DNA from 3 places in the Neptuniibacter halophilus genome. Region 2 is predicted to be linked to each of the others. Evidence: predicted binding sites of a transcription regulator. Region 2 holds the regulator's gene; each other region holds the start of a gene.

What was found. The regulator LexA, encoded in region 2, represses DNA repair genes until DNA is damaged. The targets are predictions, from matches to a motif close to TACTGTNTANNTANACAGTA.
Region 1: a site for LexA is predicted at 7,386-7,405, ahead of ruvC (crossover junction endodeoxyribonuclease RuvC). Genes of this name have one in related genera too.
Region 3: a site for LexA is predicted at 9,047-9,066, ahead of dinB (DNA polymerase IV). Genes of this name have one in related genera too.

What each region holds. Positions count from the first base shown of each region.
Region 1 is NZ_AP027292.1:221,735-232,097, reverse strand. It holds gene QUD59_RS01140 (DUF3726 domain-containing protein) at 1-370, opposite strand, end outside; gene QUD59_RS01135 (hypothetical protein) at 382-2,091, opposite strand; gene QUD59_RS01130 (GNAT family N-acetyltransferase) at 2,540-3,667, opposite strand; gene QUD59_RS01125 (HIT domain-containing protein) at 3,764-4,213, shown strand; gene QUD59_RS01120 (FmdB family zinc ribbon protein) at 4,380-4,610, shown strand; gene aspS (aspartate--tRNA ligase) at 4,686-6,446, shown strand; gene QUD59_RS01110 (YebC/PmpR family DNA-binding transcriptional regulator) at 6,545-7,285, shown strand; gene ruvC (crossover junction endodeoxyribonuclease RuvC) at 7,445-7,963, shown strand; gene QUD59_RS01100 (trimeric intracellular cation channel family protein) at 7,968-8,630, shown strand; gene ruvA (Holliday junction branch migration protein RuvA) at 8,627-9,259, shown strand; gene ruvB (Holliday junction branch migration DNA helicase RuvB) at 9,266-10,279, shown strand.
Region 2 is NZ_AP027292.1:2,996,575-3,006,937, reverse strand. It holds partial or broken gene rhlB (ATP-dependent RNA helicase RhlB) at 1-542, opposite strand, end outside; gene dinG (ATP-dependent DNA helicase DinG) at 571-2,691, opposite strand; gene lexA (transcriptional repressor LexA) at 2,841-3,443, shown strand; gene QUD59_RS14015 (cell division inhibitor SulA) at 3,446-3,910, shown strand; gene QUD59_RS14010 (DUF6586 family protein) at 4,037-4,561, opposite strand; gene topA (type I DNA topoisomerase) at 4,576-7,209, opposite strand; gene QUD59_RS14000 (DNA topoisomerase I) at 7,491-8,195, shown strand; gene QUD59_RS13995 (DUF1653 domain-containing protein) at 8,192-8,419, opposite strand; gene QUD59_RS13990 (hypothetical protein) at 8,422-8,928, opposite strand; gene QUD59_RS13985 (universal stress protein) at 9,052-9,492, shown strand; gene QUD59_RS13980 (ATP-binding cassette domain-containing protein) at 9,513-10,363, opposite strand, start outside.
Region 3 is NZ_AP027292.1:2,669,106-2,679,468, reverse strand. It holds gene QUD59_RS12470 (retention module-containing protein) at 1-5,322, opposite strand, end outside; gene QUD59_RS12465 (SulP family inorganic anion transporter) at 5,712-7,265, opposite strand; gene QUD59_RS12460 (nucleoside deaminase) at 7,347-7,925, opposite strand; gene dinB (DNA polymerase IV) at 7,969-8,979, opposite strand; gene QUD59_RS12450 (hypothetical protein) at 9,242-9,427, shown strand; gene olsF (bifunctional ornithine lipid synthase OlsF) at 9,531-10,363, shown strand, end outside.

The DNA of each region.
Region 1 (10,363 bases), 1.2 Mb from region 2:
CGCAATCGGTCAGTGCCTTAAGGATAAACATCCGGTTATGGCAGTTGTGTACTGTAACCGTGGCAATGCCGGTTTCCAGTGCTTTGGCATGGGCCAGATCCACCGATGCGGCGATGCAGTTCAGGGCGCTGCGGCCGTGGCTGTCGATGATTGCCGAGGTACTGTCTTCATAGACCACCGTGCTGAGCGGTTTATCACTATCCTGATTGATGTAGGGGAGTGCCCGTTGCAGTTCGCCAAGTCCGTTAAGGCCATGTTTTTCCAGCCAGAGAATCATATTCGCGGCATCTTCATAATTGCCAACGAAATAGCCGGTGGCTTCGAAGCAGCGGCGCAGTGCCGCTTTCAGTTCAGTCATAGAGACATGCATGGTGATTCTCCTCAAACCTTAGGTGCCAGCGGCATAAACCAGTCATCATTAAAGCAGTGGCCAATATCTTCCAGCAGCGGGGCGCCCTGGAACATGGTGTTGCGCACCCAGAGCCGGGAACGGGGATCGAATTTTCCGACCCCGAAAAACGCCAGTTTTGCGCGCAGCAGGTGCATGGGCAGGATATCCCGATCCAGCAGGTTGGCCTGAATGTCACCATAGATACAGCGGTTCATGCTCTGAATACGGCGCACGATGCCACGCAGTTTGGGCTGTGCAACCATAAACCGGGCAGTGCTGTGGTCCGGGTGTTCGGCGATGTAGGCTGAAAGTTGGTCATAGCATTTACGTACCGCATAGGCTACGCCGAGCGCCATCTGCTTATCTTTACCATCTTCTTCGGCGGCGTTACCTAAACGCGGTTCCATTTTTTCCTCGGAGCGATACCAGAAAATATCCCGGCTGCCTTCCTCGCTGAAGTCGTAATCCAGCGCCCAGCGATAGCGTTGCTCGATCACTGATTTCAGCTCGCTCACGGGCATCACCGGGTCGAGATCGAGAAACTCTTCAGCACAGTGGTAATCTTCCAGTTCATTGACCAGCTCCGGGTACAGTTCCAGCAGAATGGAAACCAGCATCTCCTGTCCCTGCAGGGAGCAGTGCTGTTCACTCCATCTCAGCAAACTGTCCCAATCACTGACTCCCTCTGAGCAGTGTTGTTGCAACTGTTGCAGATCTTGCAGAACCAGGCGGTTATTTTCAGTCTGCCACTCATCTTCGGTAACGGTTTCTGCGGTGTGGGCAGCGCAGCGTTGCAGCAGCTCCTGAAACTGAGCAGCAATGCGTGGATTCAGGGTGCCGAGCACTCTGACCCGGGCCAGCGCCAGCTCACGCATCTCCACCCACTGGTTAATCAGCAACGGATGGTTGATCAGATAGGGAGCCATGCCCAGCCCGGTGGAGTTGCCGATACCGAAAAAGCGTTTCACTTCGGGCAGCATGGGTGTGCAGGTTTCCGGGGCCTGATGGCGAGCGATATGTTCCGCCTGAATCAGGCTGAAGTTACGCAGCATCAGGCAGACAAACATCTCTGCGGCAAAGGGGCGGGCAAAATCCGGGTGCCGGCTGGCAACCTTTTCCCAGTCCGACATGCCCAGTTTGCCGCTGCCATAAACGGCGGTAGTACGGTACAGGTAGCCAACCTTTGCAATCTGTTCTACGTCCGGTTGTTCGCCTTTTGCCAGTTGCGCGACCACATAATCAAAATTGCGTGCACTGCGATTTGCGCGGGAAAGCACAAACACCCGGGCATCGACCCGGCCTGCTTCCTGTAATGGTACGTTCTGACGCAGTTTTTCCAGATAGATATCATCTACTTCGCCATCGACCAGTGCCATGGTCAGATCCCACTTAGTCGCGATCACACGGTCATTGCGTTCCTCAGGCGACAGATAGTCGGAAAACAGGACAAAGCTGTAGCACTTGTTCGGGGTGTGGATCTCATAGATCACGGTGCCGTAGCCCTGATCATTCAGATTGAACTGAACAGGTTTGATCTGCCAGCGTTCCCGCATAATCCGACGTACCAGAGTACGCATAAAACTCAGCCGGCTCTGGTGAATAGAGCCGAGACGCTCCAGGTTCATCACCTGGTCAACGGGTCGCAGGGGCAGGGCGTTATCGCCGCGCAGGGCCGCCTGAATGGAAGCTGGCGTTGTCATTTTTATTATCCTCATACTTTGCAGCACATTTAAGGTTGCAGCATAGTGGTGTCGCTTGCCTTGAGGCCTCAGTCGGCGACAGGCTTGTTCTGCTCGCTATAGCTGTCGTTATTGATGTTGTTATCTGGCAGCAGGAGCGATCAGAGCAGAGGACAGTTTGAGACTATCTTAAGTCTGGCACTGTTTAAGGCCGATGCCATCTGCTTAGATCTTGCATACATCATCGGGCATAACGCAGTGGCCGTACAAATCAGAAGGTTATATCGTTTGATAAGGCAAACTTATCAAATGTGGCGAAGTTATTATTTTTTCTATAGGTTTTTCTGGCGCGGAGGAAGGTTTTCGGCCTGAGACAGGCCTTTCAAGGGGCCAATGCTGTAGGAGCGCGGTCCCCGCGCGATGTCTGCTGTGACAGGGCAAAAGAGCTGTTCGGACTGAGGCAGGCTTCTTATGAGGTTTGTTTGAACGGCAGGTAGCCTGTCAGCTCCTCTATCTGTTGATCAACTGCTTCTGTTTCTTCATCAACAAACTGGCGGATCGCCTGATTGAACCCCTGTTCCTGAAGCCAGTGTGCAGACCAGGTTGGCACCGGTTCAAAGCCACGCTGAATCTTGTGCTCGCCCTGTGCACCGGAATCAAACCGCTGCAGGCCTTCGCGGATACAGTATTCAATCCCCTGGTAGTAGCATGTTTCAAAATGCAGGCTGTCATATTCGTCGTAACAGCCCCAGTAGCGTCCGTATAGCGTCGTGCTGTCGCGCAGAGAGAGGGCGCCGGCCACCGGTTTGTCATCGCGACAGGCGAGCACCAGTAGCAGGTTCTCTGGCATCTGTTGTTGCAGCAGGTCGAAGAAAGCCCGGCTCAGATAGGCTTCGCGGCCACGTTTCAGGTAGGTCAGACGATAAAAATCATAAAACTGATCCATCTGCTCCGCTGTGATGTCGTTACCACTGAGCTGAAGATGGGTAATGCCCTGTTGTTGGGTTTTCTGGCGCTCTTTTCTGACGTTTTTTCGTTTGCGTGAGGTGAAGTGCTGGAGGAAATCGTCAAAGTCGCGGTAGTCACGGTTAAACCATTGATACTGGCAGCCCTTACGCACAATCAGGTCGGTGTCTGTTGTTTGCTCGAGTTCGCGTGGGAACAGCAGGTGCCATGAGTGTGCTTTGAGGGACTCACACAGTTGCGGCAGCAGGCGTTCCAGTTGTTGTAACAGCGGTGCCGGGTCGAGCCGGGTGAGTAATCTCGGGCCGCAGACCGGTGAGTAGGGGATGGCAGTGACCAGCTTCGGGTAGTAATTCAGGCCGTAACGCTGATAGGCATCAGCCCAGGCCCAGTCAAACACATATTCGCCATAAGAGTGGCTTTTCAGATAGAGCGGCATTACTGCGATCAGTTCACCCTGATCGATGAACTGCAGGTGTAGCGGTTGCCAGCCGGTTCGGGCGCAGACGCTGTTAGATTCTTCCAGCGCAGAGAGGAACTCATAGCGGCAGAACGGGTAATCATCAGGGCATAGGCTGTTCCAGCGTTGCGCGCCTATTTCACTGATTTTATGGCTGATTTTTACTTCCTGCATGTGCGGGTTCCACTCAGAATTGCTAAGCTTGAGTTACTGGATGATCGTACGGGCCATTTTAAATACCCGATCAGGTGTAGGTACAGGAGTATTGTAATGGATGAATTAGAACTTGAATTTGAACTGCATCCGCAACTGGCGGCAGATTGTATCGTTTTGGGGGATTTTCCCCTGAGTCGTCTGTTGCTGTTAAATGATGCCAATTATCCCTGGTTTATTCTGGTTCCGCGACGGGCAGGGGCGACAGAGATCTATCATCTGTCAGAAGAGGAGCAGTGTACGCTGATTCGTGAGTCATCATTTCTGGCTTCAAACCTGGCAGATACCTTTGCGGCGCGGAAGATGAATGTGGCCTCGCTGGGAAATATGGTACCGCAACTGCATCTGCATCATATTGTTCGCTATGAATCCGATAAGGCCTGGCCGGGTCCGGTTTGGGGTAAGGTGCCAGCGGTGCCCTACACCGCAGAACAGCTTCATGATGTCCGGCGTAAGCTGGAGGCGCTGATGGCCGGGGAGCTGGAGTTTGTACCGGAGGCTGTGTAACCGGTAGGTTATCGGGCGGACTGATTGCCCGTTCCTGCCTGCTGTTGAGTGTCTGAAATCTTTCCGGCCCCAATCTCATCTGGGGCCTGTTTCCGCTGGATAAATCAGGTATAATCCGCCGTTTTTATAACGTACAGCCCCTTTGCGGGGATCGGGTTTAAAACAAATGCCAATCTTTGATTTTCAGTGTGAAAGCTGCGGTCACGGGTTTGAAAAGCTTGTACTTAAAAGTGACGCGCCGGCCCCGGCCTGCGTGGCCTGTTCGAGCAATGAAGTGATCCGAAAAATATCTGCTCCGGGTTTTCGTCTGTCCGGTTCCGGTTGGTACGAAACCGATTTTAAAACCGGCAAAAAGAAAAATCTGGCTTCCGGTTCAGATGCCTCTTCCGGTAGTTAAAGCAGTCTAACCTAATTCATTTATCAGTGTCCGGGCGTTGTCCGGGCCGAGCTAAGTAAACAGGAACAAGAAAATATGCGCAGTCATTATTGCGGCGATCTCAGAAAAGAGCATATCGGCGAAGACATTACCCTGTGTGGTTGGGTGCATCGTCGTCGTGACCACGGTGGTGTTATCTTCCTGGATGTGCGTGACCGTGAAGGTATCGCACAGGTGGTATTCGATCCGGACCGTGAAGACAGCTTTGCGCTGGCGGATAGCTGCCGTAGCGAATTCGTGGTTGAGATCAAAGGTACTGTGCGTAATCGTCCGGAAGGTACTGTTAACACAGATATGCCTACCGGTGAGATCGAAGTTCTGGGCAAAGAGCTGATCATCCTGAACAAGGCTGAAACGCCTCCGTTCCAGTTGGATGAGCACCAGAATGTAGGTGAAGAGGTGCGTCTGCGTCACCGTTATATCGACCTGCGCCGTCCTGAAATGCAGGAAAAACTGCGTTTCCGCTCTAAAGTGACCAATGCGATCCGTAACTTCCTGGATGACAATGGCTTCCTGGATATTGAAACGCCGATTCTGAACCGTGCAACACCGGAAGGAGCGCGTGACTATCTGGTACCAAGCCGTGTACACGAAGGTCACTTCTTCGCACTGCCGCAGTCTCCACAGTTGTTCAAACAGTTGCTGATGGTGGCGGGTTTTGATCGTTACTATCAGGTGGCCAAGTGCTTCCGTGACGAAGACCTGCGTGCTGACCGTCAGCCTGAATTTACTCAGATCGATATCGAAACCTCGTTTATGGACGAGGAAGGCATTATGTCGATCACTGAAGGTATGATTCGCAAGCTGTTTGTTGAGCTGAAAGGTGTAGATCTGGGCGAGTTCCCGCGCATGCCTTACGCTGAAGCAATGCAGCGTTACGGCTCCGACAAGCCGGATCTGCGTTACCCGATGGAGCTGGTTGACGTTGCTGACCTGATGGCTGAGATCGAGTTCAAGGTATTTGCAGGCCCTGCAAACGATCCTAAATGCCGTGTGACCGCGCTGAAAGTGCCGGGTGGTGCTCAGCTAACCCGTAAGAACATCGACGATTACACCAAGTTCGTCAGCATCTACGGTGCCAAAGGTCTGGCCTGGATCAAAGTGAACGAGATCGAGAACGGCGTTGATGGTCTGCAGTCGCCGATCATCAAGTTCCTGGGTGAAGATGTGACCATGGCGATCATGCAGCGTCTGGGTGCTGAAAATGGCGATATCGTCTTCTTCGGTGCAGACAAAGCGAAGATCGTTTCTGAGGCGCTGGGTGCCCTGCGTATTAAAGTGGGTGAAGATCTGCAGATGGCCGAGAGTGAGTGGGCTCCGCTGTGGGTTGTCGACTTCCCGATGTTTGAAGAGACCGATGCAGGCCTGACAGCCTTGCATCACCCGTTTACTGCGCCAAGCTGCTCACCGGAAGAGCTGAAAGCGAATCCGCTGGAAGCGCTGTCCCGTGCCTACGATATGGTTCTGAATGGTTGCGAACTGGGCGGTGGTTCTGTGCGTATCCACGATCAGGCGATGCAGGCGACTGTACTGGATATTCTGGGTATCTCTGATGAAGAAGCCGATGACAAGTTTGGCTTCCTGCTGAATGCGCTGAAGTTCGGTGCGCCTCCGCACGGTGGTCTGGCCTTTGGTCTGGACCGTCTGATCATGCTGATGACTGGCACGGATTCCATTCGTGAAGTGATCGCATTCCCGAAAACTCAGAGTGCATCTTGTATGATGACAGAGGCTCCGGGTGAAGTGAGTGCGGCTCAGTTGCGTGAACTGAATATTAAACTGCGTAAAACGCCCTGATTTTTCAGGTCGTTCAGTGTAAAACGATAAGCTGCCTCCGGGCAGCTTATTTGTATCCGGGGCAAGGCTCCACCTGATTGCAACAGAAGAGGGACGCTATGGCAGGTCATTCTAAATGGGCAAATATCAAGCATCGTAAGGCAGCGCAAGATGCGAAGCGAGGCAAAATTTTCACCAAACTGATTCGTGAACTGGTGGTCGCTGCGAAAGAGGGTGGCGGCAACCCGGAGGATAATCCGCGCCTTCGGGCGGCCGTTGATAAAGCCCTGGGCGCGAACATGAAGCGCGATACCATCGATAAGGCGATCCTGCGTGGTGCGGGCGGTGGTGAAGGTGAGAACTATGATGAACTGACCTACGAAGGCTATGGCTCCAACGGCGTGGCGATTCTGGTGGAATGTATGACCGACAACGTCAACCGTACGGTAGCGGGTGTGCGGGCGGCGTTTAATAAGTACAACGGTAATCTCGGGACTAACGGTTCGGTCTCCTATCTGTTTGAGAAGAAAGGTCAGATCACCTTTGCTGATGAGGCCGATGAAGAGCAGATTATGGATGCGGCGCTCGAAGCGGGTGCCGATGATGTGGTCAGTAATGACGATGGTTCTATCGATGTATTTACACCCTGGCAGGAGTTTATGGATGTGAAGCAGTCGCTGACCGATGCCGGGCTTGAGGCGGTTCATGCGGAAGTGTCCATGATTCCATCGACCACGGTCGAACTCGATGTGGAGACCGCGCGTAAAGTGCTCAAGCTGATCGATGCGCTCGATGATCTGGATGATTCGCAGAATGTTTATCACAACGCGATCATACCGGAAGAGGCGATGGAGGAGTGATCCTCTACTGAAGCGATAGAAGGCCGGGCTCAGTCCCGGCTTTTTGCTTTCTGTAGGTACGTGTTTGGGCTTTTTAAATCGGCATCACTGCTGTATGCTTGCCTGTATAAATAACCAGTGATTCGAGGCTGAAGGCTTCGGGATGAATGTGCTGACTGAATGCTGATATTAGGTATAGACCCGGGTTCGCGAATTACCGGCTACGGGATCATTAACTGCGTGGGTAATAAGAACGAATATGTGGCCAGTGGCTGTATCCGGATTAAGGGTGAAGAGCTCCCGGAGCGGTTACAGCAGGTCTATGCCGGGGTGGCGCAGATTATCGAGCAGTACTGCCCGCAGGAGATGGCGATAGAGCAGGTCTTCATGGCGCGAAATGCCGATTCGGCGCTGAAGCTGGGGCAGGCGCGTGGCGTGGCGATTGTCGCTGGCGCCAATGCGGAGTTGCCGGTTTATGAATATGCGGCACGCAAGGTAAAGCAGTCAGTCGTCGGTAAAGGCTCCGCCGATAAAAGTCAGGTTCAGCATATGGTGGCGCATATTCTGAAATTGCCCGGTCTGCCTCAGGCAGATGCTGCCGATGCATTGGCCATTGCGCTCTGTCATGCTCATACCCGGAATAGTCTGATCAAAACCGCTGGCAGTATGTCGGCCCGAAATGCCAGTTGGCGGCGATAATCTGATGCCTGAATTAAGTTACAGTGAATTTATCTATATTGCGGATCTGATCGGGGTGGCGGTGTTTGCTACCGCCGGTGCTCTGGCGGCTCAGGGTAAACGGCTCGATATTCTCGGGGTTGTAGTGCTGGCCATTGTCACCGCACTGGGCGGCGGAACGATTCGCGATATTACACTGGATATTCATCCGGTTGTCTGGGTGGCTGATACAGCCTACCTCTGGACTGCGATTGTTTCTGCGGTGGTCGCCTTTATCGTGTGTCGCTATATGCAGTATCCACGTCGCATGTTGCTGGTGCTGGATGCGATGGGTCTGGCGCTGTTTGCGGTGCTGGGTGCTGAAAAAGCGCTGGCGATGGAGTTGCCGGCCTTGATAGTGGTTATGATGGCAGTGATTACCGGCTGTGCCGGAGGCATGATCCGTGATGTGCTCACCGGACAGATTCCACTATTGCTGCAACGGGAGTTGTACGCCACCTGCGCCCTTGCCGGCGCACTGTTCTATGTGGTTTTTCAGCCCTATATACCCGGGCAGCCGCTGGCGGTAACCTCGATGATGATCATCTTTGTGCTGCGTATGGCAACGCTGTTTGCTGATTTGAGTCTGCCTGAATTTATTGTGGCCGGGCATAAACTGGAAAAGCTTGAGAAGGAAGAGAATAAGTGATTGGTCGACTGACAGGAGAATTGATCGAGAAACAGCCGCCTCAACTGGTACTGGATGTGAACGGAGTGGGCTACGAAGTCGAGGCTTCGATGAATACCTTCTATCGTCTGCCGGAGCTGGGGGCAAAGCTGACGCTGTTCACTCACTTTGTGGTGCGTGAGGATGCTCAGTTGCTGTATGGCTTTTATGATCGTGAAGAGCGGGCGTTATTCCGCACGCTGATTAAGGCTAACGGTGTGGGCCCTAAGCTGGCGATCACGATTCTTTCAGGTATATCGACTTCAGAATTTGTCCGCTGCGTGAACGATGGCGATACCGCATCACTGGTGAAACTGCCGGGGGTGGGTAAAAAGACGGCAGAGCGGCTGATTGTTGAGATGAAAGACAAGATTAAAGCGCTGGGGCTTGAAAGTGCCGGTGAATTCCAGCTATCGGCTGCAGATGGGCCGGATATGAGCGGCTTTGAACCGGTGAATGATGTGCGTGCTGAAGCGGAAAGTGCGCTGGTAGCGCTGGGCTATAAACCGGTTCAGGCGAGCAAGGCCATTGCGCAGGCAGATAAAGCGCTGGGTGCCGGGGCCAGTTGTGAAGAGTTGATCCGGGCGGCACTCAGGGCGATGGTAGGGTAAATCGTGATGATCGAAGCAGACCGTTTTATTTCACCACTGAGCAATCCGGTTGAAGAGGCTCAGGACCGGGCGATCCGGCCAAAAACACTTGAAGACTATGTGGGTCAGCCGGTGGTGCGCGAGCAGATGGAGATCTTTATCCAGGCTGCACGGATGCGCAATGAGGCGTTGGATCATACGCTGATCTTCGGGCCGCCCGGTTTGGGCAAGACGACACTGGCAAATATTATTGCCAATGAGATGGGTTCTGAGATTAAAACCACTTCAGGGCCGGTGCTTGAAAAGGCGGGCGACCTTGCTGCCCTGCTGACTAACCTTGAACCGAATGATGTGCTGTTCATTGATGAGATTCATCGTCTCAGCCCTAACGTTGAAGAGGTGCTCTATCCTGCGATGGAGGACTACCAGTTGGATATTATGATCGGTGAAGGCCCAGCAGCTCGTTCTATTAAGCTGGAATTGCCGCCTTTTACGCTGGTCGGCGCAACCACCCGTGCCGGGCTGCTGACCTCGCCGTTGCGCGATCGGTTCGGAATCGTTCAGCGACTGGAGTTCTATAACGTCGAGGATCTGACGCATATTGTGGCCCGTTCGGCCAACCTGTCTGGTATGCAGATCGATCAGCAGGGTGCCGGTGAAGTGGCAAAGCGCTCGCGCGGGACTCCGCGAATTGCCAATCGTCTGCTGCGCCGTGCCCGTGACTACGCAGAAGTGAAGGCCGACGGTGTGATCAATAATCAGGTCGCCGATCTGGCGCTGAATATGCTGAACGTGGATCATCATGGCTTTGATCATCTTGATCGGCGTATGTTATTGACTATGATCGAAAAATTCGGTGGTGGCCCGGTGGGTGTTGAGAGTCTGGCAGCGGCTATCAGTGAAGAGCGGGATACCATTGAAGATGTGCTGGAACCCTATCTGATTCAGCAGGGATTTTTGATGCGAACACCGCGAGGCAGGGTCGTGACGGATCACGCGTATCGCCACTTTGGTATAGCCAAACCCGACACAGATCAATAAACCCTGAAGAAACTAAGCTTTTTGTTTTCCGCTGATCTCAATCAAGGTGCATTCATGCTTTAGCCGTCTAATATGCGTAGAAAA
Region 2 (10,363 bases):
GGAGTCGCCACCAGAATATCGACCGGCTTTTTCAGTTTCTGTCGCTGCTTGTCATAATCCATACCGCCAACCAGACTCACCACATGCAGATCCGTATATTTGGACAGACCTTTAGCGTCTTCGGCAATCTGCAGGGCCAGTTCACGGGTCGGTGCAACGACCAGTGCCCGCGGCTGCCCAAGAGGGCGCTTCTCATCAATCGGGTAATCGATCAGATCAGTCACGATACCCAGCAGAAAAGCGGCGGTTTTACCGGTGCCCGTCTGGGCCTTACCGATAATATCTCGCCCCTGCAACGCAGAAGGAATGGTTTCTGCCTGAATTTCTGTGCAGTACTCAAAGTTGAGATCCGCCACGGCATGCAGCACATCGTCCGGCAGATTAAAGTCGTGAAAACGTACTTTACCTTCAACGGCGGGCACGACGAACTGCTCCGGTGTCCAGCGCGGCTTGTTTCGGCTACCCTGACGGCGGCGTCGCTGCTGGGGTTTACGCGTGGACTTGTTCTTCTTATTTTCTGAGCTGTTTGGCTGAGCTTCCACTTTTGCTTCTGTACTCAATTGACTATTCCTAAGAAAAATTGCGTCGGTATGGCGGGAGTGCTGCAAGCAACTGTTTACCATAACGACGGGTAATAAAGCGTCGGTCGAGCAGGGTTATCCTGCCCTCGTCCTGTTCTGTGCGCAATAAGCGTCCGGTTGCCTGGGTCAAACGCATTGACGCCAGGGGTATCACCCACTCCTGGAACGGGTTGCGTCCCTGAGATTCAAGCCATTCGGAGTAGGTCGCATCCACTGGATCATCCGGGACCCCAAACGGCAGCTTAGTGATAATGACATGAGTCAGGTAACTACCCGGCAGATCAACACCTTCGGCAAACGAAGCCAGACCAAAAATAACACTTGGCTTCTGTTCATCAATACGTTGCCGGTGCTGCCGCAATATCTCATGTTTGGCCAGATCACCCTGCACCAGAATATCGGCCACAATCTTATCAGGCATCTGCTCAAGAACATACCGCATCTGCCGCCAGGAGCTAAATAAAACCAGTGCCGCCTGCTCCCCGGGCAACTGCGCTAACAGGTAGTCTGCGAGTTCCTGATTGTGGGCATCCGGATTACCGGGGTCCGACCGCATCGCTGGCACCCTTAACTCGGCCGCATTGGCGAAATCGAACGGGCTGGCAAACACCGCATTCGGGCTCTCGGCAGGAATCCCCAAATCAGCATACAGCCGGTCAAAGCGCCCCAGCGCCGTCAACGTAGCCGAAGTAATCACTGCGGCATAGCATGGCTTCCAGAGGTGCTCCTGCAGGGTATCTGCAGCAGACACCGGGCTGCTACAGCATTCAATATCCAGCCCCTCAGGACCGTCGACTTTTACCACCCAGCGTGCCGTAGGCAAACCACCGGCCTGATCGGCTACCGAATAACTCCGGGCCAGCCAGAACACTGACTGCAGCCGGGCCAGCATCACCCCCATCTGCGGATACCACTTTTCGCAAAGGTCCCGCGGCAGATCAGCCAGTTCTCCGTCCAGCCCCTCTTTCAGCAGATCCACAATCTGCTCGAACTTAAGTACGACCCGCTCTGCTGAATTGGCAACATTATGACTGATCAACTGCAACGCCTCGGGAATCATCCCCTGTGCAAACCGGTAACGGTCACTTGGCCCCTGCAATTTATCCTCAAGCAACTGCTGCATCAGTAGCTGCCACTCCTGCAGAGAATGCTCCATATCCGCAAAGGGGGTAGCGAGGGTTTCAATATAGTTTCTGAGCACCATATGCTCAGCGCTTTCGGTCAGCAACTTGTTCAGACTACGGGTTGTCTTCGCAAGCCAGCGGATACTGGATTTAAGCCGCAGACTGTAGGAAAAGTGACCGGTGGTTTTACCGCCCAGATGGTGCCCTTCATCAAAGATGTAAATGGTATCTTCCGGTGGTGGCAGAATCGCACCGCCCCCCAGCGAGAGATCCGCCAGCACCAGATCGTGATTGGCAACAATCAGATCCCACTTATCAAGCTCCTGACGCGCCTTAAAGAACGGACAGATAGAAAAATTACTGCAGCGCCGGTTGGTACACTGCATATGATCACTGGTCGCCAGACGCCAGACAGGATCAGGTACAGTCTCCTTGAGCCCGTCGCGGTCACCATCCCACTCCCCTGAGGCATAAAGGCTGAGCAGAGATTTGAGCTCAGCAACATCCGCTGACTCGAGCTGGCGGGCAACCTCGTCTTCGTATAGCGCGATCTGACCGAGCTCATTCTGTTGCTCAAGCATCTTTTCCGCGTTGGAGATACAGAAATACCGGCCGCGACCTTTTGCCAGCCCATAGGTCAGATTGACACCTGCAGAACTGACCAGTTGCGGCAGATCTTTGAGAATGAGCTGCTCCTGCAGGGCAACTGTTGCTGTAGCGACGACCACTTTCTTCTTACGCTGCTGAGCCACGGGAACAGAAGCCAGCAGATAAGCCATGGTTTTGCCGGTACCCGTGCCGGCTTCTGTGACGCAGATATGCTGACCACCGCTGCGTACACCTTCTGAATCCTGATCGATAGAGCCCAGCGTGCGTGCGACTTCAGCAATCATCATCTTCTGACCATAGCGTGCCTTAAGCCCGCGGTTGGACAGAAACGCGGTGTAGGCATCCTGAATAGTGCGTTTGAGCTGCTGATCTAACAAGGCTGGAATTCCTGCAGGGTTGACCGGGGAATTCTACCAGTTATAAAACCGCATGCAAAAAATACTGTATAAAAAAACATGACTTGCTTTACAAAACAGAAATACTGTATAAAAATACACATACTGTATAAACAAACAGACTAATGATCATGAAACTCACTAAACGACAAACGGAAGTGCTGGATTGCATCAAACGCCACATTGGTGAAACCGGATACCCGCCGACCCGCGCAGACATTGCTAAAGATCTGGGTTTCCGCTCCGCCAATGCCGCAGAGGAACACCTCAAGGCACTGGCCAAGAAAGGCGCCATCGAGATCATCCCCGGAACGTCACGCGGCATTCGCGTGCCGGAACTCGAAGAGGAATCCGGCCTGCCGATTGTTGGTCAGGTTGCGGCTGGTTCGCCGATTCTGGCCCAGGAACACGTTGAGGATCATTGCACCATTTCATCTGACTTTTTCCATCCTAAAGCCGATTACCTGCTGCGTGTTAAAGGCACCAGCATGAAAAATGTGGGCATCATGGATGGAGATCTGCTGGCTGTACACCAGTGCAATAACGCCCGTGACGGACAGATTGTCGTCGCCCGGCTCGAAGATGAAGTGACGGTTAAGCGCTTTAAGCAGGAAGGCAATATCGTCTACCTGATCGCCGAAAACGAAGAATTTGAACCGATTGTTATCGACCTGAACGAACAGGAAGTAGCAATCGAAGGACTGAGTGTAGGCGTTATTCGCAGAGGTAACTAACCATGTTAGCACTACAGACAAACCCGGCCCCTCGGTTACTGTCACGTTCGAAACGTGAAAAGATTGTACGGATAAGACCTGCACAAACAACCGAGTGCGCACTGGCGGGCTCTATCACTGAAATCGTGGTACAGGGAGAAAATTTCTCTAACATCCCGATGCTGATGCCACTGCTCGCGCAGCTCAGCCGTGATGATCGCTGGTTTGTCTGGATTGCCCCACCGGTACTTCTACCAAAACAGCTGCTGCTTGAAGCGGGCATTGATCTGCGTAAGGTTATTCTTCTGAATCCTGACAGTAAACACAGCACCTACGAGCTGGCGCGGCAGGCACTCAGTACCGGCACCAGCCATGCGGTGGTCAGTTGGCCAGGCTATCTTTCGGAGGAAGAGTTTTCCGGACTGGAATCCGCGGCAAAAGCAGGTCAGAGCCACGGCATTGTCATACGCCGCAGAGAACACAGCTAACGAATCAGGTTTATCAACCCGGGCAACATATTTCCGCTGCCAGCTCTGCCCTTCCCCTTGTGCAGATGCTGGCCGGAACTTTTCAAAGATCAGAAGAATATCAGTGTGACACAGTCGTCTGTACGACTACCACTCCTGCATCCCTTCACGCAGCCGGTTGACCAGTTCAGAGAGCGCTGTGAACCACATCTCATATTCAGCAACGATCGCTTTGTCTTCCGCATGATCAGGGTTCACCTGCAACACATGAATCTCAGACAGGCTGTTGGTTTCGGTTAAAGCGGCCTGCTTATCCGAGCCATGCCAGCATGCCTCATAAGCACTCATCAGTTTATGCAGCCAGCCGGCTTCGTCCGCCTCCAGCAGACTGAGCTGCTTTAATTCAGGGCTTTCAACACCGGTGGCCTCCAGCTCGGCCGCCAGAGAACGGTAGCCATCCAGAGATTCGGTATCCACCCGGTAGAGCTCAGCAATTTCCCGAAGAAAGGCATCATAGGCCGATGCCATATGAAACAAAACAGACTCATTGTAGGATTCAATTAGCGCATGCTTGCTCCAACTGGTGTCATCCTGAGCCCGCTTCAACTGATCCAGATGGATCCGGGTAAAGGCCAGTTTCTGGTTAGTCCGTGCCAGATAAATACCGCTCATACTATTCCCAACTGTTATTTGGCTTTTTTCCGGGTCTCTTCTTCAACCCAGGCTCCATCCCGATAGAATGCCCGCCAGCCAGTCGCTTTGCCATTGACCTCTGTCATAACATACTGCTCCTTGGTCTTACGGCTGTAGCGAACAATTGCCGGGTTTCCTTCGGAATCCTGTTTTGGCGCCGAGAACAGGAAGGAATACTTCGGATCAATCTCCTGCTGATGCGGCAGAAGCTCAATAATTTTTGGTGCACGGGTCTCCCGGTTGCGCGGGAACTGACTGGCCGCCAGAAACAGTCCGGAGGCTCCATCACGCAGAATGTAGGTATCTTCAACCTTTTCACACTGCAGTTCCGGCATCGGCACCGGATCCATCTTCGGTGGCGCCGGCTCGCCATTCTTCAATAACTTGCGGGTATTGCTGCAAGCCGTGCAACCAAAGTATTTACCGAAACGACCTGTTTTCAGTTGCATCTCAGCAGAGCATTTATCGCACTCCAGCGTTGGGCCGTCATACCCCTTAATGCGGTACTCACCCAGCTCCACTTCAAAACCTGAACAATCCGGGTTATTACCACACACATGCAGCTTACGTTTCTCATCAATAAGATAAGAATCCATCGCGGATTCACAAAGGCTGCAACGATGCTTCTTACGCAGAATGCGCGATTCCTCTTCATCATCACCGTCTGCACTCACGACCTCGTCACCGGACACCAGATTAATGGTGCATTTGCAACGCTCCTTCGGCGGCAAGCTATAACCTGAACATCCGAGGAACACGCCAGTGCTGGCGGTTCGGATCATCATTGGCCGACCACAGTCGGGGCAGGCAATGTCCGTCTCCGTCGGCGAATTAGGTCGCATAGCATTTTCGCCATCCTGAGCATCTTCCAGCTTGGCGGAGAAATCAGCGTAGAACTGATCCAGAAGCGCCTTCCAGTCGCGACTGCCTTCAGCCACATCGTCAAGACTCTCTTCCATCCGTGCTGTGAAGCTGTAATCCATCAGATCAGAGAAGTTTTCGCCCAGACGCTCAGTCACAATATCGCCCATCTTCTGGGCGTAGAAACGTCGGTTCTGTACCTCTACGTAACCACGATCCTGAATCGTTGAGATAATGGCAGCATAGGTCGATGGCCGGCCAATGCCCCGTTTCTCCAGCTCTTTTACCAGGCTGGCTTCAGTAAAGCGGGGTGCGGGTTTAGTAAAGTGTTGTTTAGGCTGCAGCTCAACCAACGTGAGATTATCGCCCGCCTGAACATCCGGCAGGATAATATCTTCTTCGCCCTTACCTTTGGCAGGCATAACCCGGGTATAACCGTCAAACTTGAGGATCCGCCCCTTCGTTACCAGCTCGAAGTCACCGCTTGTCACGGTAACCCGCGTGCTGAGGAACTGGGCTGGTGTCATCTGACAGGCGAGGAACTGTCGACGGATCAGTTCATACAGACGCTCGGCGTCGCGATCCATACCCTTCAGCGCCGTCGCTTCTACATTCACATCGGATGGACGGATCGCTTCGTGCGCTTCCTGAGCACCCTCTTTACTGCTGTAACTGTTTGGAGTCTCTGGCAAATACTTACTGCCAAAATGATCACCAATATACTCACGGCAACTGGCGACCGCCTCCGCACTCAGATTGGTGGAGTCGGTACGCATGTAGGTGATATAGCCCGCTTCGTAAAGGCGCTGAGCCATCATCATGGTCTTCTTAACGCCAAATCCGAGTCGCGTACTCGCCGCCTGCTGCAGAGTAGAGGTAATGAAAGGTGCCGATGGCTTACTGGTTGTCGGCCGGTCTTTACGACTGATAACCTCAAGCGCGCCTGACTGCAGTTGCTGAATATAAGCCTGCGTTTCCGCTTCAGACGTGGGCCGGAAGGTTTCACCGTTTACCCGGTGCACCTGCAGCTTCAGTGATTCTTTGGCCTTAGTCAGGGTATCAGCCTGAACTTCCCAGAACTCTTCCGGGACAAAGGCACGGATCTCTTTTTCGCGCTCAACCACCAGCTTCACGGCAACGGACTGCACCCTGCCGGCAGACAAACCACGGGCAACCTTCTCCCAGAGCAATGGCGAGATCATGTAACCCACCACACGATCGAGGAAGCGCCGTGCCTGCTGCGCATTTACCCGATCCATATCCAGTGCTGAAGGCTGCTCAAATGCTTCAGTAATGGCCTTCTTAGTGATCTCGTTAAACACCACCCGGCGGTAACGCCCCTCTTCTCCACCAATCGCTTCCCGCAGGTGCCATGCAATGGCCTCCCCTTCGCGGTCCAAATCGGTTGCGAGATAGATTTCGTCGGCCGACTTCGCCAGGCGCTTCAGTTCATCAACGACTTTCTCTTTACCGGGTAACACTTCGTAGTGCGGATTCCAGCCCTGCTCAGGGTCGATACCCATGCGTCCGATCAACTGCTCCCGCGCTTTCTTCTTCTTATGCTCGACCTTTTGTTCAGGCGACATCTTCCGGGTCAGCGCTGCCTGTCGGGCTCGCTCTTTTGGATCGGATTTCCGCGTACTGCCGCTGGTTGGCAGATCACGGATATGACCCACGCTGGACTTAACAACAAACTGGTTACCCAGATACTTGTTAATAGTCTTGGCTTTTGCGGGTGACTCGACAATTACTAGGGATTTTCCCATAGGGTCCTTCTTTATCTTGGGCTGTACCATCAAGTGGCCTGGAACCGGGTAATTTCCTGCGTTACCGATTGAGCATAGTGCAAAGAAATCGGCTTATTCCCAGTGACAACTCGACAAATATGAATAATTGGGGAGCATATATAAGTGCTGAGCATGCCCGGGTCAAGCGGCAATTTCCATAAAAGTAGACCAATGGATCAGTTATATCTTTACCAATTCATGCTTTAGGGCCACAATAATCACTATATTAAACAACCAGTTATTTATCGAAAAACTTTCTCATGCTGAACGATAATCTCTTTTATGTGGTTTTGATTGCGGTAGTGGGCCTGATTGCCCTCACGGTCAATTTCGTCATCACCACACGGGAGCAGCAGGAGGAAGCCAAAGATAAACGTCTGACCTGGCTCAAGGGTCAGGCAGAGCACATTCTGCAGGCGATCGCGGTGCTCCGCGAAGCTGACTGTAAGGCGGAGATAGTTCACAAAATCAATGAACATGCCACCTCACTGCTCGAAGAGGTAGCGATGCTGGCACCGGATTCCGAACTGTTCAACTCACTTTCACAACAGAAGGATACCGCTGATAAGGCCTACCCTGACCCGGAGGTTTTTGATAGCGATAAGGCCCTGAAGCGGGCACAGATCTATATCAACTTTGCCGAGAAACTGGTGATCCAACTGGCCCGTGGCGGCAAGATCACCCTGACCCTGGCCCGCAGCTACCAGCAGGAACTTTACTGGTTACGGATCACCATTGTAGCGGATGCTCATATCAGTCAGGGGGAGCGTTTCCAGAATTCTGATGATCTGATGACCGCCCTGTCACACTATCGCCATGCTAAAGCCCTGCTGGTGAGAGCGAATATCCCGCACCACAACAAAAAACCGCGGCTGGATAAGATTGAAGCGCTGATTCAGGCGATCGAACCTAAGCGAGCTCGTTCACAAGGCACCCTTTCCGACTCAATGGACCGCTTGCTTTAGTCACCGATCCGGGTGAAACGCAGTGCCTCGGTTCCATCTCCCAGCGTGACCGTTTGTGTAAACATCGCCAGCGGCCTGACCCAGAGCGACTCATCGCCATAGCACTGGCGGTAAAGCACCAGCCACTCTTCAGTTTCAGAATGTCGCACCAGATCCAGTACCTGATATTCAGGCCCTTTATAATGCCGGTAACGACCCGGTTGCAGCCTGACTTCCGCCTGCATGATTAAAACCCCTTTTCAGAGAAACGATTCAATTCGGCATGCAGGGCCTGCAACGTGCTGTCACCACCCTCTTCATCCCAATGTACACCTAGATAAACCGGCGTTGACTCAATTGAAAAAACACCATCGGGTAGCTGTGCGACCAGATCTGCGACCTGTGCCAGTTGATCGTCGCTGAGATCCCGCTCCCCCTGCTGCCAGCTCCATCCCGGCGGCAGCCCGGTATCAGCCAGAGACTCAACACGAAAAATATGCCATGACTTAAAGCGATTTTTCTGTTCGCGGCTCAGACCCTGTCGCATCAGGCGGTAGGCCGTACGATCCCTTACCTCTGGTTCCAGCTCACCCTTAGCTCTCGGTGGCGTCACCTTTTCCAACTGAACCTGAAGACCCAGTTGCTTAGCCTTGAGGCGTAGCCCCGCCTGGTATTTCTGGCGCTTGGTCGGCATCACCCACATCATAGAACCGATCAATGACATCATGACCAGAATGATGATCATCCACTTCATGGCCAACTCCCGCTAATTTATTGATAAAAATCAGTTTTGTTCAGTTTATCAGAGTACTATCCTGCTGGCTCTATGCTAACCTCAAATACAGAGCTGAATGACCAACCATAAGGGAGTCACGCAATGAGCACCTACCAAAAGATTCTTCTGGCACTTGATCTCTCGGATGAATCGGAACAGTTACGGGAAAAAGCGCGTGAGCTGGCCGAATCCAACAGTGCCAAACTGTACGCGGTCCATGTGATAGAACCCCTGAGCTTTGCCTATGGCGGGGATGTCCCTATGGATCTGACCTCAATTCAGGAACAACTGGACCAGCATGCCAGACAGAAACTAAAGGCCTACTGCGAAGCACTGAATTACCCGGTTGAAGAACAGTTAGTTGTCACCGGACATACAGAAACAGAGATTCACCGGCTTGCCGATGAGCACCAGATTGATATGGTTATGGTAGGCAGCCATGGACGCCATGGCATCGCCCTGTTACTGGGCTCCACTGCAAACGGCGTGCTCCACGGTGCCAACTGTGATGTACTGGCGGTACGGATCAGAGAGCAGGACTAACGCTTCGCCACGGAAGGGGATCACTCCCCTTCCTGCATTGCCTCCAGCTCAACCCAGCGCTCCATCAACGTTTCCACCACCTGCTCCTGCTCCTGCAATGCCTCAAGCCGTGCACTGACATGGTCGTGGCTCTGCTGATAAAAATCAACGGCACTGGTTTCAGCCGTTAAGCTTTCCAGCAACGCCTCAGCCTGTTCCAGTTTTGCCGGTAACTCATCCAGCTCTCGCTGGAACTTATAGCTGAGCTTTTTCTGCTTGGGTGCCGCAGTCTTCTCCGCCACCTTTTTTGGCTCAGGCTTTTCTTCCTGAACTGACTTAGGTGCGGATTTTGGCAGAGCCGGGCGTTGACGCAGCCAGTCATTATATCCGCCGACGTATTCGCGCAGCTCACCATCGGCATCAAACACCAGCGTGCTGGTCACAACATTATCGAGGAAAGAACGGTCATGGCTGACGAGCAGAATGGTGCCATCAAAGTCGAGGATGATCTCCTCCAGCAGCTCCAGAGTCTCAATATCCAGATCGTTGGTCGGCTCATCCAGCACCAGCAGATTGGCCGGCTGACTGAATAATTTAGCCAGCAGCACGCGGTTCGTTTCACCACCGGAAAGCGCCTTAACCGGCGTCCGGGCGCGTTCCGGAGCGAACATAAAGTCCCCCAGATAGCTGATCAGATGCCGCTCACGGCCATTGATGCTGATACTTTCACGCCCCTGTGCGATGTTATCCATGACGGTTTTTTCCGGATCAACCTGCGCCCGCAACTGGTCAAAATAGGCCACTTGCAGATTGGTGCCCAGGCGTACCTGACCACTATCCGGCTCAGACTGTCCCAGCAGAATGCGTAGCAGGCTACTCTTACCCGCACCAT
Region 3 (10,363 bases), 330 kb from region 2:
GATACCATCGTTCATCACAACGGTATCTCCATCGGCATCGACCAGTTGCAGATCAAAGCTCATCTCAATCACTTCACCCGGTGTTGGCACACCAGCACCGAAGCCACCGATTTTAAATGTTTCACCTCCGGACCATGTGTACTCTACTGAGGAAAACCCGCCATCACTGCTATACACGGCAACAGACGTGTCAGAGACAACGCCCTCAACTGTGACACTATAATCATCATCCCAGTCAAGCGTGTAGAGTATTCCCGCGACGGTAACCATGGAAGTATCTCTGGCAACAGTTTTGGTTTCTCCGTTATAGGTGATTTGGACAGATGTAATTACATCCTTGTCCGTAGAGTCACCAACAACATTATCTCCATCGAAGTCATCAAACGCGGTAATAGTGATATCCGAAGTACCTATCCCACCACTGATACCGGTAAAAGTCGCACTGGCACCGTTCACCATGTTGTGACCATCAAATTCATGATCCTGGTTAATCAGGTTACTGTAGTCCGCATCAGAAATATTTTTCGCCGGATTTCCGGTCAGGCCATACACAAAGTCGACCCGCACACCCTCAGTTGGGCCAACACTGTTACCACTGCCAACACCACCGGCAATATTACTGGTATTTGTCGTACCTCCATCGACACCATTGATCATTGGAGTCAGGAGAATATCCTGTTCACCGTTGGCATCGTTAGTGATAGTGTCATCAAAGTATGAATACGGATCATTACCACCGTAGAAGTCGAAACCGGCATCCGATACGCTGAACGTAGTCAGACCCCCATCGACCTGCTGATAAAGCGTAAAGTCGTAATTATCATTACTCAGTGCAGCATCACCATCGGTATTCAGATCAACCGTGAAGACCTGATTATCAGTTACACCACTATCATCCCCGTCCAGTACGCCGTCAGGTTCAGTTGTTGAACCAACCAACGTCTGACCATCGCTGGAAACATACAGGTAAATAGTGAGGCCCCCGCTGGTAAACCCACTGTCAGAGCCATTAGTAGTAGCAAAGCTCAGTGTGCCTAGCTGATCCGCTCCAACGTTGTCATCAATATTGCCATCAATATCCAGAGAGCCCGTTGTGGAACCTGCTGAACCAGTGGTGTTGATCACAAAGGCGGTTTCTGGATCGATAACCTGAGGGGTGTCATCGACAATGCTGATCTCCAGGTTGTCGCTGCCGTTGGAGCCACCCACACCGTCCACTTCGACCGCGACCACATCCAGATAGCTGCTGCCATCCACGGTTTCCGGTGCACTCGGAGCTGCACTGTCGTTGTCGATGGTCGCACTCAGGGCGTAGTCGTAGGTGATGGTGCCGCTGAAATCAGTACCGCTGTAGCTCTTGATGGTCAGGATACCCTGTCCGGTGTTCACCGTATCGCTGCCGTCCAGACTCTGCAGGTCGGCCAGTGTAAACACGGTGCCACCGATGGTCACTGTGGAGATGCCATCGCTCGCGGAGACGCTCAGGCTGCCATCAATCACCAGATCGCTGTCATCGTTCGCGGAGCCATCAGGCAGTCCGGCTTCGTACACGGTCTCGCCGGCACCGGCATCCACGCTGGCGTTGTCATCCGCACCGGTGATGGTGATGTTCAGTTTCGCTACATCTTCATCACCGTCGGCATCGGCCATGGTGTAGTAGATGTCGTAGCTCAGGTTGTCACCGGAGGTCAGTGCCTGGGTAGCCGCCAGACTGTTGTCCAGGGTGTAGTCCCAGGTGCCATCGCCGTTCAGGGTCAGGGTACCGTAGGTTGCCAGTGCATCCAGCGCGGCGGTATTGTCCGCACCGCTCCAGTCGACGAACACTGCACTCTGGTCGGCATTCGCATCGTCATTATCCAGTACATTACCGGAGACCATGCTGGTGCCATCTTCGGTCACGCCACTTGGGCCGTCATCTGCCGCAGTTGGGGTGTCATCGACAATGCTGATCTCCAGGTTGTCGCTGCCGTTGGAGCCACCCACACCGTCAACTTCGACCGCGACCACATCCAGATAGCTGCTGCCGTCCACGGTTTCCGGTGCACTCGGAGCTGCACTGTCGTTGTCGATGGTCGCACTCAGGGCGTAGTCGTAGGTGATGGTGCCGCTGAAATCAGTACCGCTGTAGCTCTTGATGGTCAGGATACCCTGTCCGGTGTTCACCGTATCGCTGCCGTCCAGACTCTGCAGGTCGGCCAGTGTAAACACGGTGCCACCGATGGTCACTGTGGAGATGCCATCGCTCGCGGAGACGCTCAGGCTGCCATCAATCACCAGATCGCTGTCATCGTTCGCGGAGCCATCAGGCAGTCCGGCTTCGTACACGGTCTCGCCGGCACCGGCATCCACGCTGGCGTTGTCATCCGCACCGGTGATGGTGATGTTCAGTTTCGCTACATCTTCATCACCGTCGGCATCGGCCATGGTGTAGTAGATGTCGTAGCTCAGGTTGTCACCGGAGGTCAGTGCCTGGGTAGCCGCCAGACTGTTGTCCAGGGTGTAGTCCCAGGTGCCATCGCCGTTCAGGGTCAGGGTACCGTAGGTTGCCAGTGCATCCAGCGCGGCGGTATTGTCCGCACCGCTCCAGTCGACGAACACTGCACTCTGGTCGGCATTCGCATCGTCATTATCCAGTACATTACCGGAGACCATGCTGGTGCCATCTTCGGTCACGCCACTTGGGCCGTCATCTGCCGCAGTTGGGGTGTCATCGACAATGCTGATCTCCAGGTTGTCGCTGCCGTTGGAGCCACCCACACCGTCAACTTCGACCGCGACCACATCCAGATAGCTGCTGCCGTCCACGGTTTCCGGTGCACTCGGAGCTGCACTGTCGTTGTCGATGGTCGCACTCAGGGCGTAGTCGTAGGTGATGGTGCCGCTGAAATCAGTACCGCTGTAGCTCTTGATGGTCAGGATACCCTGTCCGGTGTTCACCGTATCGCTGCCGTCCAGACTCTGCAGGTCGGCCAGTGTAAACACGGTGCCACCGATGGTCACTGTGGAGATGCCATCGCTCGCGGAGACGCTCAGGCTGCCATCAATCACCAGATCGCTGTCATCGTTCGCGGAGCCATCAGGCAGTCCGGCTTCGTACACGGTCTCGCCGGCACCGGCATCCACGCTGGCGTTGTCATCCGCACCGGTGATGGTGATGTTCAGTTTCGCTACATCTTCATCACCGTCGGCATCGGCCATGGTGTAGTAGATGTCGTAGCTCAGGTTGTCACCGGAGGTCAGTGCCTGGGTAGCCGCCAGACTGTTGTCCAGGGTGTAGTCCCAGGTGCCATCGCCGTTCAGGGTCAGGGTACCGTAGGTTGCCAGTGCATCCAGCGCGGCGGTATTGTCCGCACCGCTCCAGTCGACGAACACTGCACTCTGGTCGGCATTCGCATCGTCATTATCCAGTACGTTACCGGAGACCATGCTGGTGCCATCTTCGGTCACGCCACTTGGGCCGTCATCTGCCGCAGTTGGGGTGTCGTCGACAATATCAATATCGAGGCTCGCGCTGGTGTAAGAACCATCGTCATCTTCCAGTTCTACAGCAAAGCTATCGGTGTAGCCGCCATCGGTGGCGCCGGCCTGAGAGTCGTTATCGACGTTATCGGTCAGGGTGTAGCTGTAGCTGATGATGCCGCCAAACTCATCGCCGCTGAAACCATTCAGTTCCAGATCACCGTAGTCACTGCTGATGGTGACACTGCTGCCGTTCAGTGCCTGCAGTTGTGCCAGTGTAAATGCCTGACCACCAATGGTGATTGTGGCCAGTCCATCCGGAGAATCGAAGCTGAAATCGCCATCCTGTGTCAGAGAAGGCGCATCCGGAGAGGAGCCCTCTTCCAGATCATTTTCGTAAACAACCTCTTCGGCACCTTCACCGCTCAGACCAAACAGCTCAACACCGTCATCCTTACCTTCGATGGTGATGGTCAGATCGGCTGTCTGCTCTGCGTTGTAGGTATCGGTAATGACGTAGCTGAAGACATCTTCCAGAGTTTCGCCTTCGCTCAGTCCCTGAATTGCATCTTCACCGTTGGAGGTAAGTACATAGGTGTACGAACCGTCAGCATAGAGGGTCAGAGTACCGTAATCTCCGGTGATGGTTTCACCCGGTGCGGCGGTTTCATCAGCGTCACTGAAGGAGACCACAACAATTGAATCACCATCAGCATCGGTATCTTCCTGTTCAGCCGGAGTGAGGCTGCTGTCATCATGCACACCGCTGATGACATTACCGGAAGTAGAGGGGTATTCCTCTTCCTCCTGGTAGTTGTAGGTGTCTTCCATCACGCTGTTGAAATCGTCCTGTGCAACAGGTGTGGTATCGTCGTCATAGATGGTAATGGTGCCGGAATCGGAGGCAGGGTTAACGGTGGCATTTTCTGCACTGAGAATACGGATACCCAGGGTTTCATTACCCTCGTCCAGCTTATCCTGCACAATGTAAACGGTTACCGGAATTTCAGTCGTGCCCGCAGGAATCACAACGGTATAGATATGGTCAGGATCGGGCCCATCACTCCAGTCCTCACCATAGAGTGCAGTACCTTCATACAGTTGATAAGTAACCGTCACATCCTGATCAAAAGCTTTATCCAGAACCAGATTAAAAGTGACTGTTTTATCAGATTCCATATCGGAACCTTCAAGAATACTGACCGCATTACCGCTAACCAGTACCGGATATTCAGGGGTAGGCGTATCAGGCACATCCGGGTCGGAAGGGTCGGTCGGTGTTTCCAGGCTCACCTCAACAGAAACACTCACTACCGGCAGTGGCTCTGGCACAATAACCAGCTCTTCTTCCGGCTGGATAAAGGTTTCTTCATAGCCAATGGTGTCGTAGCCGGCTGTCGGGTCAACCTCTTCGGCGGTACGCAGAATGTTAACCGTTGAGGAACCTTCGTTACCCTGACCACCCCCGGCAGCAGGGGCTCCACCGGCAGCAGTTGCTTCACCTACCTCAGTAGGGTCAGCACCCGCCAGGATGGCAGCCTGAATGGCGTCAATCTCGGCATCAGTACCCGGCTCTCCACCGGTAATCGCAGCCTGAATAGATTGACCGTCAGCGGCGGCTTCACTGCTATCAAAAGACTCTGCCGTTGCGTAGGTTTCAGAAGAGAGCAGCCAGGTCTCGCCACCCTCCAGTGCCACAACCGCGCCATCGGCCATAGACAGCTCTACGCTCGCCCCCGGCGATGCCTTAATCACCTCATCCGCATAAACCGGATCGCCTAATGCGAGAAGACGCTCTGATCCATCAGGCTTGATCGCAACCACTTTCCCGATGATTTGTACTACAGAACCAATGACGTTCATTTTGATGCACTCCTACTACTCATAATCCATCATGACCTCAGGTACCCGATTTACTGCGGGAAGAGAGGCTGGTGTGGTGATCTTGATAGCGCAGGATCGCATCCCGCCTATCAATCTGATTAAAAGCTAGTCACAGAGGTGCGTTTTACCTACTGTACTGAAGTACAGTCAGTTGAATGTTTTTTAATCAATTGTTAATAATCAATCAGTTATCTCTAATATAAAAATTCAATCAAAATAACCTTTTTAAATAGAAAGGATTTAATTTTGTTGCTGGCTGTATTTTTACTGCCAGATAACACTGCAACTAATTACACGACTTATATCAGGCAAAAAAAACTCCGGCAGAGGCCGGAGTTTTTTAACGATCGATCAAAGAATAACGATGATCAGGCGAGGCTGTCGTCCGCTACTTTATATTTCGGATCTTCGATGATGTTCACTTCCACCAGCTTGCCCGCTTTCTTCAACAGACCCTGACACTCCGGGCTGAGGTGGCGCAGGTGCAGTTCTTTACCCGCTTTTTCATAACGTTCTGCCAGAGAGTCGATGGCTTCGATACCCGAGTGATCCATTACCCGGCAGTTAGCGAAATCAACAATCACTTCAGGCGGGTCCATCTTCGGGTTGAACTGATCACGAAATGCCTGCACAGATGCAAAAAACAGCGGGCCGTTTGGCTTGTATACCTTAGTGTCGTACTCATCACGAACCTCAAAGGACATGTTGCTGGCATGCTTCCAGGCGAACACCAGTGCCGAGATAATCACACCGACAATCACCGCAATCGCCAGATCCTGCCATACGGTCACCGCAGTTACGGCAATCACTACCAGCATATCTGAGCGTGGAATTTTGCCCCACAGGCGCAGACTCGCCCACTCAAAGGTGCCAATGACCACGATAAACATTACCCCGACCAGCGCCGCAACCGGAATCATTTCGATCCACTGAGAACCCACCAGAATAAAGGTCAGCAGGAACAACGCAGCGGAGATACCGGAAGCCCGGCCAAAACCGCCTGAGTTGATGTTAATCATGCTCTGGCCAATCATGGCGCAGCCGCCCATACCCCCAAAGAAGCCGGTCGCTACGTTTGCAACGCCCTGACCGATACACTCTTTATTGCCTCGCCCACGGGTCTCAGTGATCTCATCGATCAGAGTCAGAGTCAGCAGGGATTCAATCAGGCCAATCGCCGCCAGAATCAGCGCGTAAGGCACAATGATCCGCAGGGTTTCAGCATTCAGAGGTACCATGGGAATATGGAATTCCGGCAGACCACCGGCAATGGTAGCAGCCGGATTACCGGTCATATCCACCAGCACGTCCTGAACAGTACGCGCATCCAGATCCAGACCGATCACCAGCAGGCTGACTGTGAGGATCGCAGCGAGTGACGATGGGATCGCCCGGGTCAGCTTTGGCAGGAAGTGGATAATAGCCATGGTCAGCGCTACCAGCCCCAGCATCAGCATCATCTGCTCACCCTGCAACCACTGCAACACGCCATCAGCATCGGAGAACTGGAACTGTTTCATCTGCGCCAGGAAGATCACAATCGCCAGACCATTCACAAAGCCCAGCATAACCGGGTGGGGCACCAGACGGATAAACTTACCGAGCCGGAACACTCCGGCCAGAATCTGGAAGATCCCCATCAGCACCACAGTGGCGAACAGATATTCTACCCCGTGCTGCGCCACCAGGCTCACCATTACCACGGCCAGTGCACCGGTTGCCCCGGAGATCATACCCGGACGCCCACCGATTGCGGCGGTAATCAAACCAACCATAAAGGCGGCGTAGAGACCTACCAGCGGCTCAACCCCGGCCACAAAGGCAAAGGCAACCGCCTCTGGCACCAGCGCCAGCGCAACGGTCAGACCCGACAATAGATCACTTTTCAGCGATTGTGTTCGCGACACAAGCAATTGAATCATTTATCACCCCAGGGAGTTACCTGCTCTTTTTTTGATCAGGCTGCGTAAAAAGTGCGCGAGTATAGCAAATAGAGGGGGCAATTACAGGCGTTCAGGGCGAATAATACCGAGCAGGTTCGCTCTTCTTTGTGCACTGCCATAAGCCGCAATCTCTTTGGCCAGCCGTGCCAGTTCATGTGCTTGCGGAAATCGGCTCACCTGTAAAAGCTGCCCCAGATTCTGCCAGGCGGGGGGCAGATGGGCTAATCGACTTAACATACCACCGTCCGGGTCTGCGGCCAGATAGCAAACCCGGCCAATACCGGCCGCCAGAATCCTGCTGCTGCACATCGGGCAGGGTTCCAGAGAGACCATCAGGGTGAGCTGTTGCCGTGAGGGAAAGTCGGCGCACTGCTCTTCAAACTGATCGAGCAAACGCATCTCAGCATGGCCCGCCGAATCATATCCACGGCTGAACACCCGATTGCTCTGCTCCAGCAAACACTCACCCTGCGGATTAAGAAGCACCGCACCAACGCCATAATCACCGCGCAGCAGGGCCTCCATCGCCAGTTCACAACAGCGCAACGCCCACTTTTCTTCGCCACAGCCATACTCGGCCTGATAAGTTGCCAGTCGCAACTGCAGCGCCTGAAGCGCGTTCGGATCATGTCTGGTCAAACTGATTTCTCCCCTCCGGTTACAGCGACGCGTCAGTTAAGGGTTACTCGCCTGCCAATAAACTGAGTTGCCGGGGCTGATCAGAACTGGCTGGCTGCAGTCGGTAACCCACGCCGATCAAACGTACCGGGCGGCCGCCACGCAGATAGGCATCACTCAACAGTTGCCGGAAATGGCTCAGCTCAGGTTGTTTAACACTATATTCGGCCGTGGTCTGAATAAAATCAAAAAACTTGATTTTAACCACGGCACCGGCGATCTGACGTGGTGGGTCAAGCCGTGCATAGCGCTGTTGCAATGATTCCATCAACTGCGGTAACTGCTCCAGACAACTGGGCAGATCGGGCAGATCGCGGGGATAGGTATGCTCCACACTGACCGATTTACGCTCACGGCTGACTTTAACCGGCCGTTCATCAATGCCCCGGGCCAGTTCAAACAGCCGCTGACCAAACCGCCCGAATCGCTCAATCAGACGTGACAGGGGTATCTGCCTTAAATCCAGACAAGTCTCGACTCCCAGGGTGTGTAACTTCTCTGCGGTTTTCTCACCCACGCCGGAGAGACGCTTAACCGGCAGTGCCGCAACAAACGGATCCACATCCTGAGGCAGAACCACAAACAGGCCATCGGGTTTGTTCCAGTCGCTGGCGACTTTAGCCAGAAACTTATTCGGTGCCACCCCGGCCGAGATAGTGATGCCTACCTCCTCACGAACCCGGCGCCGTAACTCCTCGGCAATCAGGGTCGCACTGCCCTGACAATGTTCCACACCGGTAACATCCAGATAAGCCTCATCCAGCGAAAGTGGCTCAATACGCTCAGTCACGCTCTGGAAGATCGCCATAATCTGCTGCGAAACCGCCTTGTATTTCTGTATGCTGCCGGGTATCAGGGTCAGATCCGGACAGAGTTTAAGTGCCTGAGCGGTAGGCATTGCGGAGCGAATCCCATATTCCCGTGCCAGATAGTTACAGGTTGAGATCACGCCTCTGCGCTCACGGCTGCCACCAATAGCCAGTGGCAGATCGCGCAGAGCCGGATTATCACGCATCTCCACCGCGGCAAAAAAACAATCGCAATCACAATGAATTATCTTGCGCTGCATAACTCAACCCAAATACTGTCCATCCATACAGTATATGGATTTTTTTTGCTCTGCCAATGAGAAAATGTTTGCTATGCTGAACCTTAATAGCAACACCTTGATAACAACAATTCAATAACAGGCTCAAGACGTTCCGGGCCACTCTCTCTTTCTCTACCCCGGCCCGGAACGTCCTTTAAGAAGTCAGAAGCTGGGAGATAATAATAAGATGTCAGAAGAACCACGGGTCAGGGAAAGACGCTCCGGTAAAGACCGCAGACAGAATAAAGACCGCAGAGAAGATATACGTTTCGAACCCGGCAAGGCCGATCGGCGTAAAAGTAATGGTCGTCGTCAGGGCGATAATGACATCTGGCACAAAGCGCTGGACGGCACTGACAGCGCGGGGAACTAACCCGAAACCAGAACCACACCGGGGGAGCCTCGACTCCCCTGTCACCAAAACGTAAAGTTTTCGTCAAAGCTTAGACACAAAATACTCATATATTTTTCACGTTATGAACACACGTGAAAATACTCTCATCGTCACCGAGCCGGCTATTAACGTAGAGAAGGCTCTGGTCAGTAAATATCCGGCCTTTACCGATAAACCGGCGCCCTTTCGTCGTTCTGCGCTCTATATGCTGCGCAAACTGGTGCATGAAAGCGAGATTAACTCCTTTCTCGACCTGAACCGCGACGCCAGCGGCTTTGAATTTATCGATCGGGTGCTGGAATACTTCAATTTCGGCTACAGCATCAGCAACCGGGACCGGGATAACATCCCCTCCTCCGGACGGGTGGTGATCATTGCCAACCACCCTCTGGGGGCACTGGACGGCCTGTCACTGCTGAAAATGGTGGGTGAGGTCCGCCGCGATGTGAAAATCATCGCCAATGACGTGCTGATGAACTTTGATCCCATCAAAAACCTGTTTCTGCCGGTAGATAATCTGGGGAAAAACACCCGCAAACGCGATATCGAGAGAATTGTCGACGCCCTGCATCAGGAGCAGGCCGTGATTGTATTCCCTGCCGGTGAAGTTTCGCGCGCAGGACTCACCGGCATTAAAGATGACAAATGGAACAGCGGTTTCATCCGCTTTGCCCGCAAAGCCAATGCACCGGTATTACCGATCTTCATCGGCGGTAAAAACTCCTCATTGTTTTACAGCGTTTCCTACATCAACAAGGCGCTGTCCACCATGATGCTGGCGCGTGAGATGTTTAACAAACACTCCGTCACCATCCCGATGAAAGTCGGTGAACCGATTCCGTTCAGTCAGATTGATGCCGTACCGGTTTCCACCACGGAAAAAACCAAACTGCTGAAAAAGCATCTGTACCGGAT